Regions from separate parts of the Actinobacillus porcitonsillarum genome, predicted to be linked through region 2. Evidence: riboswitches for the same ligand, from Rfam matches in the RefSeq annotation. Region 2 holds a riboswitch; the other holds the start of a gene.
What was found. A riboswitch is a leader RNA that binds a small molecule or an ion and turns the genes downstream of it on or off. The one in region 2 is predicted to bind lysine.
Positions count from the first base shown of each region.

Region 1: another riboswitch for lysine. It lies ahead of lysC (lysine-sensitive aspartokinase 3); the one in region 2 lies ahead of DDU33_RS09615 (Na+/H+ antiporter NhaC family protein).

Region 1 is NZ_CP029206.1:1,590,988-1,598,090, forward strand. Features, by position in the region: gene yciH (stress response translation initiation inhibitor YciH) at 1-40, shown strand, start outside; gene lysC (lysine-sensitive aspartokinase 3) at 94-1,446, opposite strand; lysine riboswitch at 1,529-1,717, opposite strand; gene DDU33_RS07615 (hypothetical protein) at 1,831-2,115, opposite strand; gene DDU33_RS07620 (preprotein translocase subunit SecG) at 2,135-2,437, opposite strand; gene DDU33_RS07625 (MazG-like family protein) at 2,434-2,943, opposite strand; gene DDU33_RS07630 (LPD38 domain-containing protein) at 3,114-4,115, shown strand; gene DDU33_RS07635 (hypothetical protein) at 4,234-4,713, shown strand; gene DDU33_RS07640 (hypothetical protein) at 4,716-5,144, shown strand; gene DDU33_RS07645 (hypothetical protein) at 5,250-5,438, shown strand; gene DDU33_RS07650 (hypothetical protein) at 5,416-5,790, shown strand; gene DDU33_RS07655 (hypothetical protein) at 5,861-6,073, shown strand; gene DDU33_RS07660 (hypothetical protein) at 6,077-6,958, shown strand; gene DDU33_RS07665 (hypothetical protein) at 7,025-7,103, shown strand, end outside.
Region 2 is NZ_CP029206.1:1,988,934-1,996,036, reverse strand. Features, by position in the region: gene metX (homoserine O-acetyltransferase MetX) at 1-424, opposite strand, end outside; gene DDU33_RS09630 (SanA/YdcF family protein) at 642-1,355, shown strand; gene purU (formyltetrahydrofolate deformylase) at 1,385-2,221, opposite strand; gene DDU33_RS09620 (H-NS family histone-like protein) at 2,286-2,678, opposite strand; lysine riboswitch at 2,871-3,067, shown strand; gene DDU33_RS09615 (Na+/H+ antiporter NhaC family protein) at 3,196-4,731, shown strand; gene DDU33_RS09610 (substrate-binding domain-containing protein) at 4,904-5,875, shown strand; partial or broken gene DDU33_RS09605 (transposase) at 5,989-6,474, shown strand; gene DDU33_RS09600 (helix-turn-helix domain-containing protein) at 6,735-7,103, opposite strand, start outside.

The sequences.
Region 1 (7,103 bases), 400 kb from region 2:
AGAACAAAAAGGCTTTAAGGTTAAACTTGCCGGAGGTTAAAATATAGCGGTCAAAATAGTTATTTCTTTCCCTATTTTGACCGCTTGTCCTATCTATTCAAACAACCCTGCATGTAAAGCACGAACAATATCATCAGCTTCTTGGTTTTTCACTAATGTACACACGTTATTTGTGCTTGCACCATAGCTAATTAAACGAATATTAAAGCCTTCTAAGTGATGGAATAATTGTTTTGCTACACCAGCCTGCGTATGTAAATTGTTACCAATGATAGCGACAAGTGCTAAATCATTCTCAACTTGTACGTGGCAATGTTCATTCAACTCATCAAGTAATGCTTGAGATAACATATCAGCGCCGGATGAAGCAGAACCCGTTTTATCTAAAGTTACCGCAATGCTCACTTCAGATGTTGTAATGACATCCACAGAAATATTGTGTTTTGCAAGAATCGTGAAGACTTTAGCTAAAAAGCCTTTTGCATGAAGCATCGAAAGACTTGATAGCGTTAAAAGTGTTTGATTACGGCGTAAAGCAATCGCACGGAATGTTGGGCGTGGTTGTGGATCACGTGTTACCCAAGTACCGCCTTGTTCCGGTGCCTTGCTTGAACCAACATAAACAGGAATGTTGCTACGCACAGCAGGTAATAAGGTTGCCGGGTGTAAAACTTTCGCACCAAAGGTTGCCATTTCAGCCGCTTCATTAAATGCCATGGTATCAATACGTTGAGCATTTGGTACAACACGAGGATCTGTTGTGTAGATCCCTGGCACATCGGTCCAAATGAGGACATCATCAGCATTAAGAACTTCGGCTAAGAGTGCAGCAGAGTAGTCAGAACCACCGCGTCCTAACGTTGTTGTTTTTCCTTCATCGTTACGACCAATAAATCCTTGAGTAATCGCTACTTTGCCAGCTGAAAGAAGTGGTTTTAAAATGGCGTCAGCTTGTGATTTTGTTTTTTCGTCATTCGGTACAGCTTTTCCATATTGACTATCCGTAGCCACAATATCACGAACATCAACCCATACGGCAGGATAACCGCGTTCTACGCAAAGCTGAGTAAAGATTTTAGTAGACATCATTTCACCGTGCGAGATAAGCTCATCAGTAAGCGCATCCGATGTCGCTAAGCTTGCTGATTCTGCTAACGCAGTAATATGATTCAATAAGGTATCAATTTCTGCACGGATTTGTGCTTGTTCTTGAAGTTTATCAATAATGTTGTATTGAATGGTTTTAACCGCTTCGAGAATTTCAGTACGGCGAGTTTTATCACAGCCGTTTGCTAATTCCACTAAATAGTTTGTTACACCTGCTGAAGCAGATAATACGACAACACGTGTATTTGGATCTGTTGTTACAATGTTTGCACATAATGTCATAGCGTCAAAATTTGCAACGCTGGTACCACCAAATTTAGCCACAGAAAGTTTAGACATAAGATTTCCCTAAAAAGATAATAAAAAATGTGGTTGTAGTGGATTCGGAAAGGAAATTGAGTAGATTAGTCGGTTGGTACCATTCAATCAGAGCACTCCATTTAAAACAAAAGTGTTTTAAATGACAGCTAGTAGGATTCAACCTAACCTAGCCGATGTTCATTCCAGTCTAGTGAATTCACACCTCGGCAATCACTCCCATCGTCTAATCCTCAATCAGCCCTAGTTGCCTTAGATTAGCTTACCTGAATGTTGCACCTCTCTTGCTTTAAAATCAATAAGTTACGCTAAAAATGCGTAATTTTGGCGTAACGGTTAATTTTAAAGGTTACGGATTTTACTCCGTTTGAATAGCTTATCACAATTTTGTTGAAGGGCAATAATTTATTTAAAGCGTTTTGAATTTGCTCTAAACCAACGAACAACTTCTCCAGCAACATAACGTGGGCGAGGGTTGGGGTTATTTGGGTCTATTGATACAGGTTTAGGAAATGAAGGAAGCTTTACTATCTTTTTATCAATAACAGAACGATCACGCTGTGCCATGATGGCAACATCTTCAACTGTTAGAAGTAATACGCTATCTTCGGTTAAATTAGCAAGTGCCATCATTCTAATTGAGTTTAAGGCTTCTTTTTCGCCTTTCTGTGAAAAGGATAAATTTTCCATATTTCCTCCAATAAAAAACCTAGCGAAAGCTAGGTTGTGTGTTGATCCATTCTCTTAGGGTTTTCCACGTTCGGTAATCGCACTCATCGCCCAAGTAGCAAAATTCTTTGCTGGCTTTTAGGTCGTCTTCGTGGGATTGCAATGCTTCGTCTAGATCTCGAATGATGATGGCTTTGGCGTGTTTGGTAAGGTCTTGCCAATGTTCACGGATAAACTCCACGCAATCTATCACAGCAAAGGTTCTACGCCCCATACAGTAGCGTAATGACTGTATGGCGAGCGTTTGGAAAGTGCGGTGGTTTACGCTGATGGCTTCGGTCATAAATCTTCCTCTTTAACAAACACACCATCTATCATTTTTCCCTTGCGGTCTTTGATTTGGTCGTAGGCGTGTTTTACGCAATCGTAGAAATCAAATCCTGCACCGTAGGCGTAATGCATTAAGTTATAAGCCAACAATCCAATAAGTTCAAAAGGTTCGGCTATTTCTTCGTATTCTAAAGCACTGGCGAGGTTTCCTGCCCAGCTTAAGAGAAAATTTAAATTTGTGGTGCCGGAAAATTTCTCGGGAGGGAATTGGTAGCATTCGTAGGCTTCAAGAATGTCATTATCTAAGCAGTGATAACCAAATTGGGCGCTTAAAATGGTTAGCGCGACAAAACAGTCGCCAATGCTGTCTTTAATCAGTTCTTTGTCCTTTTTGTTGTGTCCTGCGAAGAGTTCGCCTAGCTCTTCGGCAAATTTGAAGAGTTGTTTTTGTGGCGCTGAGCCTTTAATCAGGTTGCGGTCTTCAGCCCATTGCTTGATTTGTTGGATAAGTCGGTTCATTTAATTTCCTTCAACTCAATACTTTTTAATAATTCTGATAATTTATCTTCTTTCTTACTCAATTCTTTTGCCTTGCTCCATAGAGCATGTCTCATTAAAAAACCAAAGTTAATTGTCTTTGGTTTATCTATATGAAAATAAGATACGCCATTGTGAACCCAAAGTGATATATGGCGGTAATGATGCCACTTTATGCTGCATTACGAGCGTTAGATGATGACGATGAGGGCGGTAATAAAATGGATCAGCTTGGCGATATTACACGTTATATTCCACTCCCATTGGGCCTAGACAAATACTTCAAAATCCCTGTGGGTTTTGGTATGCCACAAATGGCATGGAATTTCTCTGTGAATATCGTGAAAGCAGGAATGGCAGATATTTCAATGTCGGAAGCCGCAACCAATATGTTTGTGCATTCCATGAGAACCTTTGCACCGATTTCCCCTAGTGAAATTTCGGCTGCAAAATTTCCATTAGAAAAACTTGCCTTAACAGCAACACCAACAATTCTGCAACCTTTAATGCAAAATGTGTTAAATCGTTCAGCATTTGGTAGCCAAATCACCACTAATTTTGTGCGTGATGATAAATTAAAATCGGAACAATCCAAATCAACAACCGCACAATTTTGGAAAGATGTTGCTGTTGAATTAAACGATGTATTAGGTATTGATATGCACCCAGAACAGATTAAAAACCTCCTTGATGGGTATGGTTCAATGCTTGGCTCATTGAAAGAACTACAAACGATTTTTATTGAAAATCCAAATCGTGAACAACTTGGCAGACGAACTCGCACCCCATTCTTAAACCAATTGATTGGCACAACGAATGAGTTTGCAATTCAAAGCCGTTACTATGAGGCAAGTGAAGAAGCACAAACGCTTGCAAACGAATATAACTCTCGTAAAGAGCGTGGTAAGTTAGAAGGGTGGTTAGATGCAGAGAAGCTTAAAATTGTGAAATGGCATGAGCGTAATGAGAAGCTTATGGCTAATACCACAAAAGAGAAATCTAAACTAACCAGACAACTTCGAAGCGGGACAATAAACGCCAATGTATATGAGGCACGTTTAAAAGTCTATAACCAAAAAATGGATGTAGTACAGCGTACTCTTTTAAATCAATGGCGTGAAATGCAAGGCCTAAACACCACAAAATCAAGGTAATACCCAACCGCACTTTCGGGTGCGGTTTTATCTATTTGCTTCATACTTTAACTTGTAATATGATGGCTAAAGCGTATTTAGCCCAAAGACAGAAAACAATGCTCAATAGGAGTATAGAATGTTAGTCGATCCAATTAGTTTTACGCTGGCATCAGCTTTAGCATTTATGCCGGCAGACTATTCAGTAGAAAAATACCAATCTCAACAAACGGTTACGCTTAACCTTGCGACAGAAGAAGATTTTGCACATATTGCCAGTGCAATTTTAATGGCAAATGGCACAATCGAAATGTTCTATCGTTTAGCTTATGCCGATGTGCGTTTTTTTGACAGCGTGCCTGATTTATCGCAACGCTTTGAGAACACCATTAAACTCTTGGAAGAAACACAGCAGTATCGTGGAAAATTGGCTGAGCTAGACGAAAATTTAGCGTTATTTAGCAAAAATTTCCACAAATTGCACCGCTTGTATGAAAGCTATGAGTACAAGAAAGAGGCAGATCGTGTGTTATTATCGAGAGTGGATAGTCCAAATGCGATTTCGTTTGATGAAAATTCAACGGATGAAGAAATCCGAGCTTTTATTTTTGGAGTATAAAAATGAAAGTGAATGTTTCAGAGTCTTTTAAGAAAGGTAAAACGAATAATGCAAAATTTATTGATTTACCGTTTATGTCTGAATTACAGCGTGAATTGTTGTTTGCATTTATTCGAGATGTAAGAGCGGATAAAGGAATAATGGGCAAAAACAAACCCTCTTGGCTTGATGATAATTTGGATGAAATTCCCAACACTGAAAATTATCAAGCCAACCGTTTTTGGCATTATCATTGTGGAGAGTTTGATCCAAATGCCAAAATCCGTGCATTAACTTACCAACTCAAATTGAATTTAGACGGATTAACATCAGCAGCGATTTTGCATTATCGCAAGGTATCAAATGAAGAAGTAACGGTTGTTGGTTTTTCGCCAATCCATATTCCGTTCCCTTATGAAGATGACCCTGATAATCCTCTGTTCACGGAATAGTAAAAACCAATTTAATTTCGACCGCTTGTAGCCAATGTTACAAGCGGTTTGACAAGAAATGATTTTCTCTCTACCATAAGGTAGTTCTGAATAGGAGGGAAAGTTATGTTAGCGTTTTTAAAGAGAGTGACCAATCTTAGTATTGTTTCTTCTGTATTAAAAAGCCCTATGGATTACCCAGATATTAACAATGGATTTGAACGAGATCGCCGTAACTTATGCAAAGGCTGTAACGAAGTTGTAAAAGGCATTAACCACAATGTGAGAGTTTATGGCAAAGAATACGCAAATTAAAGCTCGCAATGCGAATAGCGAAATTCATCTCTCGCATAGCCAAGTAGATAGTCCAATTCTTGATGTGAGATCTCTTGAACATTTGCAACAATTCAGACCTGATATTGTGGATTTTGTTGTAGAGCAAACAAAGAAAGAAGCAGAACACCGACGTAAGCAGGATAGCAGAATGATTAGCTACACCTTTATTGAAAGAATAGGTGCGTTGTTATTGGGTGCATTTATTGGTGTTGGGAGTATAGCCGGTGCAATTTATGCAGCTATACTTGGATTTGAAACATTGGCAACAACAATAGCCGCTGTTGGATTAGGTTCGTTGGCTGTTGCATTTTTGAGACGAGACAAAAAGTAAACTTATTACATATAACCGACCGCTTGCAGAAATGTAGGCGGTTTTTTTATACCTAAAAAACAGGAGGATTATGGCAAACCAATTCAAACCCATCATTGACCAACTCAAAGATCAAGCTGATAAAGACGGCAGTAAAGACTTACTTTATCAAGAATACAAAAAATACACTGCTCCGCAATTAACCCCATTACGAGATGAATATGTCAAAGAGCTTATTCATCAAATGATGGAATATAAGGAAAAAGCGGAGTATCTCTATTTACATCACTTTAATGAGAACTAGGTTATGGCTGAAAAATCAATGTTAGATACGGTTACGGAAACCATTTTTGGCGAAAATATTGACTGTGATGACATTCAGAAAAAAATTCAAAGTGTCCAAGACACTTCAGGGAAATTAACAGATGCCAGCGCAAAAGCCCGAGCATTGGCAATGGCAGACTATGCTTGTAAGTATTTTAAAGCGGTTCAGCATAATGCTAGAGTAAATCTTGCGATTGCCCTAATCCAACAAGCAGCAAGTTTCTACTTTGCCGACAAACAACACGACGTGGCAAAACAAGCTCAAAATCGCTTTGATGAAATTTGGGCGAACCAAAAAGACAAAAGCGATAAACTCTTTAATCATTGGTATGACAACAGCCGACCGATCGAAATTTCAATGCTGAATGAGGCAAGAGAAAGAGAGCAGAGAGGCTACCAAGTGGATTACGAAACGGCAAAAAATCGTGCGATTTCCACCGCGCGTAGCGAGTTTTCTCGAGCAAGAGATAAAGTGCAACGAGAAAGCAACATTCATTGCGTAGGGGCAACGAGAACCGCATTACGCCAACTTCACGCTGCAGAAGCAAGAGCGGCTGTTTTGGCCACAAACCAAGCAATCCGAATGGAAGAAGAGCGTAAACATCAACGTGAAAGCCAATACCGTGAGGAAGTCTATAAATGGAACGCACTCTTTCAAGGACGTGTTGGCGACAGCCTCAATTCAATTCGCACCGCCCAACAAGCGGCAGCTGCGGCAAGCCAAATCAATCCGTATGAAGGGTGGTCTCAAGCTGTTGCTGGGTTAAGTAATATCGGTGCGGCTATCGGTACGGGCAATATGGCAAGCGCAATGGGAAATGCAAGCTACGCAATACCGGCATTTGCAAATAATTTGTGGACTTGATATATTCAATTTCCTTTTATTTGAATTTTTGTATAGAATATCCCTTAATCAAATAGGAGAACAATTATGTCGGAAAAATCGGAGAATTGTGTTACACGAGAAGAATTTGAACAGTTCGTTCAATATAATGAACAACGTTATTCAT
Region 2 (7,103 bases):
ACCCGCCAACAACGGCATGTAAATGTGGAATATTGAGCTTATCGAGTAATGCTTTTTGTACATTTACAATATCTTGAACGGTAATAACAGGGAATTGGCTTCCGTAAGGTTTACCGGTCTGAGGATTGATTGATGAAGGCCCTGTCGTACCTTTACACCCACCAAGTACGTTAGAACAGATAAAGAAATATTGGTCGGTATCAAAAGCAAGTCCCGGACCAATAAAATCTTGCCACCAACCTTTGTTGGGTGGAGGTAAATATGGCTCGGCATCCCCCGTTAATGCGTGGCAAAGGAGTACGGCATTGCTTTTATTTTCATTGAGCGTGCCGTAAGTCTGATATGCTACTTGAATTGGAGAAAGTGTTCCGCCAAATGTGAGTGAAAGCGGAGCTTCTTCAAAGAGAGTAAGAGAGAGAGCCATATAACCTTGTTTGCAAAAAAAGGCGGAATTTACACCGCTTGTTATCTTAATTATGTCAATAAGGTAACGTTCACATGAAAATTTGTCAAGAAATTTTAGACGTCTAAACGTCTAGAGTGCTAAGTTTTCACTTGTAATTTTTATTTGCTTCGCTATGCTTTGCAACTATATAGTAAAAGTTGAGTCTGAATAATGTCATTTTTAAATTTAGTACTGTATGAGAGAAGAAATTTCACAACCTAAAAGTAATCGAATTGGAGTATTACTGTTAATAAAAAGATGGATGTCTTGTGGACGCTCTTTTATAAAGTGGAGTGTCGGGGGATTTATTTTTTTCGTATTAGCATTATTAGGTATCGATTTTATTACAGGGTATTCCGTTAAGGATAGAATTTATACAGATATAAATAAATTGCCGGATTTCCATACTGCGGTTATATTAGGTACAGCAAAATTTTATTCCAAGGGCGTTCCTAATTTATATTATCAATATCGTGTTGAAGCTGCCTCACAATTAGTTAAAGAACACCAGATAAAACATTTATTAGTAAGTGGAGATAATCAAACACCTTACTATAATGAACCTAAAGTCATGACAGAAGATCTGCTAAAGATGGGAGTGCCTAAAAACATTATTCAGCAAGATTTTGCTGGATATCGCACTCTAGATTCTGTTATTCGGGCAAATAAAGTGTTTAAACTTGCTCCTTTTATTATTATCAGCCAGCAATTTCATTGTGAGAGAGCTCTATTTATTGCTAAAACACAAAATATTGATGCGGTTTGTTTGGTTGCAAAATATCCAGAAGGGCATGTTAAGGTAAGAATTCGAGAGTTTTTTGCTCGAATAGGAATGATTTGGGATTATATCGTTAATAACCAGCCAAGAACTTTTGAGAAGGTTGTTGCTAAAGAATTGAAAACAAATTAAAAGTCCACCATTATGTGGACTTTTGTTTTTTATAGGATGATGGTTTTATTTTGATAAACAAAAACACGTTCATCAAAAACCAATTCAAGTGCTCGTGTCAGAACGGTTTTTTCGACATCACGCCCAGCTCGCATCATTGCATCCGCAGTATAAGTATGATCCACATTAATGACATTTTGCATAATGATAGGACCTTCATCCAGTTCATTATTGATAAAATGTGCGGTGGCTCCGATAATTTTTACGCCTCGCTCATAAGCTCTTTGATAAGGTTTAGCACCAATAAATGCGGGTAAAAATGAATGATGAATATTAACAACACGGTTAGGGTAGCGAGCCACAAATTCCGGATTTAATACACGCATATATTTGGCAAGAACAATATAATCAGGATTATATTGATCAATTTTTTCTGCTAAAAGCTTATCGTGCTCAACACGTGTTAATCCTTCATGACTGACTAAATAGAACGGGACATCAAAACGTTCGGTAAGTTGGCGTAAAGAATCATGATTCCCTACTACGGCAGCAATTTCGACATCCAAACCACCATAATATGTTTTCATGAGAATATCGCCTAAACAGTGTGCTTCTTTTGTAACAAGAATAACAATGCGTTTACGCGCTTTAGGTTTTAGTTGATAAGAAGAGCCTTCTGGTAAGGTAAATTGAAGATCGGCTAATAAGGTTTGATCATTAAAAATACCTTCTAATTCAGTACGCATAAAAAAACGTTTGGTTTCGTTTTCAACAAATTCACTATTTTTTAAAATATTAAGTTGATGTTTGTAACAAATATTCGTGATTTTGGCGACAAGCCCTGTACTATCAGGGCATTCCGTTAATAAAATTTTTGTTTCGATCATGATTATACTTCCTAAAAAATAGAAAAGAGAACCAATAAAGGTTCTCTTTATGTTTTATAATAATTTAGATCTCAAAATCAGCGAGGTTTTTGCCCACTAATTCACGCGGTGTACGACCTTGGCCTGTCCATGTTTTTTCATTGCCGTTGGCATCAATAAATTTATACTTTGCTGGGCGAGGAGCTATGGCTTTACGTACTTTTTTCTCAACTTGTCCACCTAGTAATGCAACAAGTTCTTCCGCTGAAATGCCGTCTTGAGCAAGCATTTCTTTATATTTATTTAAACCTTCTAAGAATTTAGCTTGTTCTAATTCTTGATTTTTTAACTCTTCACGCTTTTCTTCAATAACAATTGCGAGCTTTTCTTGTAAACTTTCTAATTGTTCTAGAGATGTTTCTCGTGCAATAACACGTAAGCTACGAATATTAGATAATGTTTTTAATGCATCAGACATCATTAGTTCCTCTATAAAAAATAAGTAACAAATATTTAGCTTTTGTTTTTTATATTAAACAATATCTATTATATTACCCTAATATATTTGGAGGGTAAATAATAAAAATCAAAAATGATTTAAGGTAAAAGGCTATTTTATAAAAATACTCTTGTTTAAGTCCTTGATTTCATGTACTCTAGCTGCAATCCTACAAATTGTAGAGGCGCAGGTCCGATAAGTACTTTTTCTGAGTGGAAAACGATGAGGAAAAAAGAAAGGCGTATCTGCCGAAATCAATTAAGCGTCATCTTAATTGGTTGGGGTCGTTATCGAAAGGGACGACACTGTCGTGATACTTAATTTAAATGAAAGACATTTAAATAAGTTTGCGGAGTGCTACTGTGAGTTAGGTTAGGGTTCGTTTAGACATATTCTTTATCCAATCCCCTTCCTTGTAATTTACCTCTTTGTGTGAATCATTTCAGTAGATCTTATTTTTACAATATCTTTTATCAAAAATAACTTTAGAGGTTTTATGAATCTTGTCGATTATTCAGCATCATTTTGGTCTGTTGTACCGGCGTTATTGGCTCTCATGCTTGCCATTATGACTCGCCGTGTACTGATTTCATTAAGCGTTGGTATTTTAGTTGGGGCATTAATGCTTTCAGGTGGAGATGTTATTGGTGCGCTTATTTACTTAAAAAATAGTGTTATTTCTCTGATTTATAAAGGTGGCGATGAGGGATTTAATGCGAATAATATCAGTATTATTCTCTTTTTAGTTTTACTTGGCGTATTAACTTCATTGCTTAGTGCATCTGGCGCTAATCAAGCCTTTGCAAATTGGGCTCAAACTAAAATAAAAGGTAAACGTGGTGCAAAATTAGTTGCAGCTTGTTTAGTTTTCGTAACGTTTATTGATGATTATTTCCATAGCTTAGCAGTTGGTGCAATTGCTCGCCCGGTAACAGATAAATTTAAAGTTTCACGAGCAAAATTGGCTTATATATTGGATTCTACCGCAGCGCCTATGTGTGTCATGATGCCGATTTCAAGTTGGGGTGCATATATCATCACACTCGTTGCCGGTTTATTAACAACCCACGCTATTGCCGGATATACACCATTAGGCGCATTTATTACCATGAGTTCAATGAACTTCTATGCCATTTTTTCTATTGTCATGGTATTTTTCGTTGCTTATTTTAGTTTTGATATTGGTTCAATGGCTCGATTTGAGCGTCATGCATCTCATCAAGAAGAAGTTGAGGATGAGATTATCGAAAGTAAAGGGAAAGTTTCTCATCTGATTTTACCTATTATTGCGTTGATTATTGGTACTGTCGCAATGATGCTAAAAACAGGCGGAGATGCTTTAGCTGCAAATGGTACGGAATTTAGTGTATTAGGTGCTTTTGAAAATACAACCGTAGGGATTTCTCTTGTAACAGGTAGCGTATTAAGCTTAATCGTATTAACAATTTGCTTGGCATTAAATCGTAGTTTATCTGTCGCTGAATACGTTAAATCTTATGGTTTAGGCGCTAAAATGATGTCTGGTGCGATTTTGATTCTTTTCTTCGCCTGGACTATCAATGGTGTGGTGAGCGACATGCAAACAGGGAAGTATTTATCTAGCCTTGTTGCAGGTAATATCAATCCAGCCTTTTTACCTGCAATTTTATTTGTTTTAGCTTCTGTTATGGCATTTTCAACGGGAACAAGCTGGGGAACATTTGGTATTATGTTACCGATTGGAGCTTCAATGGCGGTAAACTCAGATCCTAATTTAATTATTCCATGCTTATCTGCGGTAATGGCGGGAGCCGTTTGTGGAGATCACTGTTCTCCTGTATCAGATACCACGATTTTATCTTCAACAGGTGCGCAATGTAATCATATGGATCACGTTATCTCGCAACTCCCGTATGCATTACTAGTGGCATGTGCATCTATTGCTGGCTACTTAGTTCTCGGTTTTACGGAATCTGGTCTATTTGGTTTTGTAACAACGGCAATTGTCATGGCGATTTTAATTTTCGTATTTAAAGCGAGAAAAACAGATTAAAGTTGTCGTTTGATCAAGCGGTAAATATTTTTCTTTATTTTGCAAAGTTAAGTATTTACCGCTTTTTATTTTAAAAATATTGAGAAATGTGAACAAGCTCACATCATTTTTACTCCAAGAGGAGTACTATGATCCCATTCTACAAAACTTGTGTAGGATTAGGAGAATTAAAATGAAAACAAGTTATTTCAAACCTTTAGTTGTGGCGATGGGATTAGGTTTTTCAGTGTCTGGATATGCAGAGACTCGTGTCGGCATAACCTTTTATCATCATGGCGATGACTTTATACAATTGATGAAAAAGGAAATGTCAAATAAAGCAATTTCTCATCATCTTCAATTATTGTTTAATGATTCTCAGAATTCTCAATTTGTTCAAAATAATCAAGTAGAAGGATTACTCAAACAGAGAATAAATGTTTTAGCGGTAAATCTCGTTTATCCTCACGCATGGGATACCGTATTAGGTAAAGCAAAAGAAAAAAATGTTCCCGTTATTTTCTTTAATCGAGATCCAGGGGAAAAAGCAATAGCCAGCTATAATAAAGCCTATTATGTGGGGGCTTTACCGGAAGAAGCAGGAAGATTGCAGGCTCAAATGATCGCAAAACAATGGAAAGAGAACCCACATTATGATTTAAATCACGATGGCAAAATTCAATATGCTTTGCTAAAAGGGGAAGATTTTCATCCCGATGCTGAAATTCGGACAAAAGCGGTAATGAATGAATTTAAAAAGTTAGGGGTTACCGCAGAACAATTAGCATTAGAGCCAGCATATTGGCGAAAACATATTGCGAAAGAAAAAGTAGCTGCATGGCTTAAAACAGATCACAACCGTATTGAAGTCATTATTGCGAATAACGATGCAATGGCAATTGGAGCGGTTGAAGCAACGCTTGAACAAGGTAAAACATTACCTATTTATGGTGTAGATGCAACACCTGAAGCGCTTACCTTAATTCAACAAGGAAAACTTGCCGGAACGGTAAGAAATGATTGGATGGCACAAAGTCAAGCGATTATGGCTTTTGCTGAGAATTTAGCTAATGGCAAACCAGCTGATGCTGGAACTGCATGGAAATTAAAAAACCGTGTTTTACGGATTCCTTACATTAGCGTAGAGAAAAAAGATTTGAACTAAAAAAGTATAATAGACAAAACCTCTCCATTTGGAGAGGTTCAGACCGCTGACAAACCTCTAGACATCTCTCTAGAGGTTTGATCTAATAGGCATATCGAAAAAAGGAAATGCCTATGCTTAAAAATCCCCATTCTCCTCAATATGAACTCGAGATGATAAGTCTTGAGCAACTGGTTTCCAAAGACCATCTTGTTCGCAAGGTCGCCAAAGCCATTGATTTTGAATTTATCCGTGATGAGGTTGCCCATCTTTATTGCCAAGATAACGGTCGTCCTGCCGTTGACCCTGTGCGTTTGTTTAAAATTATGCTGTTGGGCTATCTCTTTGGCATTAAAAGCGAACACCAATTGGTGAAAGAGATTGAGGTCAATGTGGCTTATCGTTGGTTTTTAGGGATGTACTTAACGGAAAAAGTGATTGATGCCAGCATATTAAGCCAAAATCGCATTCGTCGTTTTAATGGTAGGGATGTATTTGAGCGTATTTTTACCTGTATCGTGTGGCAATCGATGGAAAAAGGCTTGGTGGGTGGCAAATATCTGTTTACCGACAGTACCCATTTAAAAGCCAGTGCCAACAAGAACAAAAAGCACAATGAAAATCCATTTTAAACACCGCCATTAATGTAGTGCATTACAACCAAGAACAAGGACAAGAGGGTCAGTTTATTGTGGATAAAATTAATGCCGTTGAGCACTTATCTTCACAGATATCTGTTGAACCATAATATTGGGCATAGGCGAGAAAAAGTATAGAGATAAAAAAATATAGAGATAAAAGTGCGGTAACTTTTGTAAAACATACAAAAAACAAAGAATTGTACAATCCTTCATTCTGCTCATATAGAAAAATATATAGGTTAAATCACAATAAACATATTGTACAAACGACATAGTTTAATGTCTTCTTTTGAAATTTTTAGTTGTGTAATCAACTCCTCGTCTTGTACCAGCCTACTTTGTGAAAAAAGCATTTTGGTTGCAACAGGCATCATTGGACGTGTAGAAAAACCATTCCATAATCCCCATTTCCTATCGGCATCAAGTTGAGAAGCTAAGATTTGAATACTTGCCTTTTCCATTGGCATATGCTGGTTAGATAAGGCAATATTTGTTACCGCATCAAAATGCTCCATATATCCGGAATAAATATTTTCACATTTTTTGTACTGATAAAAATCCTTATAATTCATATACATCATAACTTTAAACTGATTCACAGCTTGCTG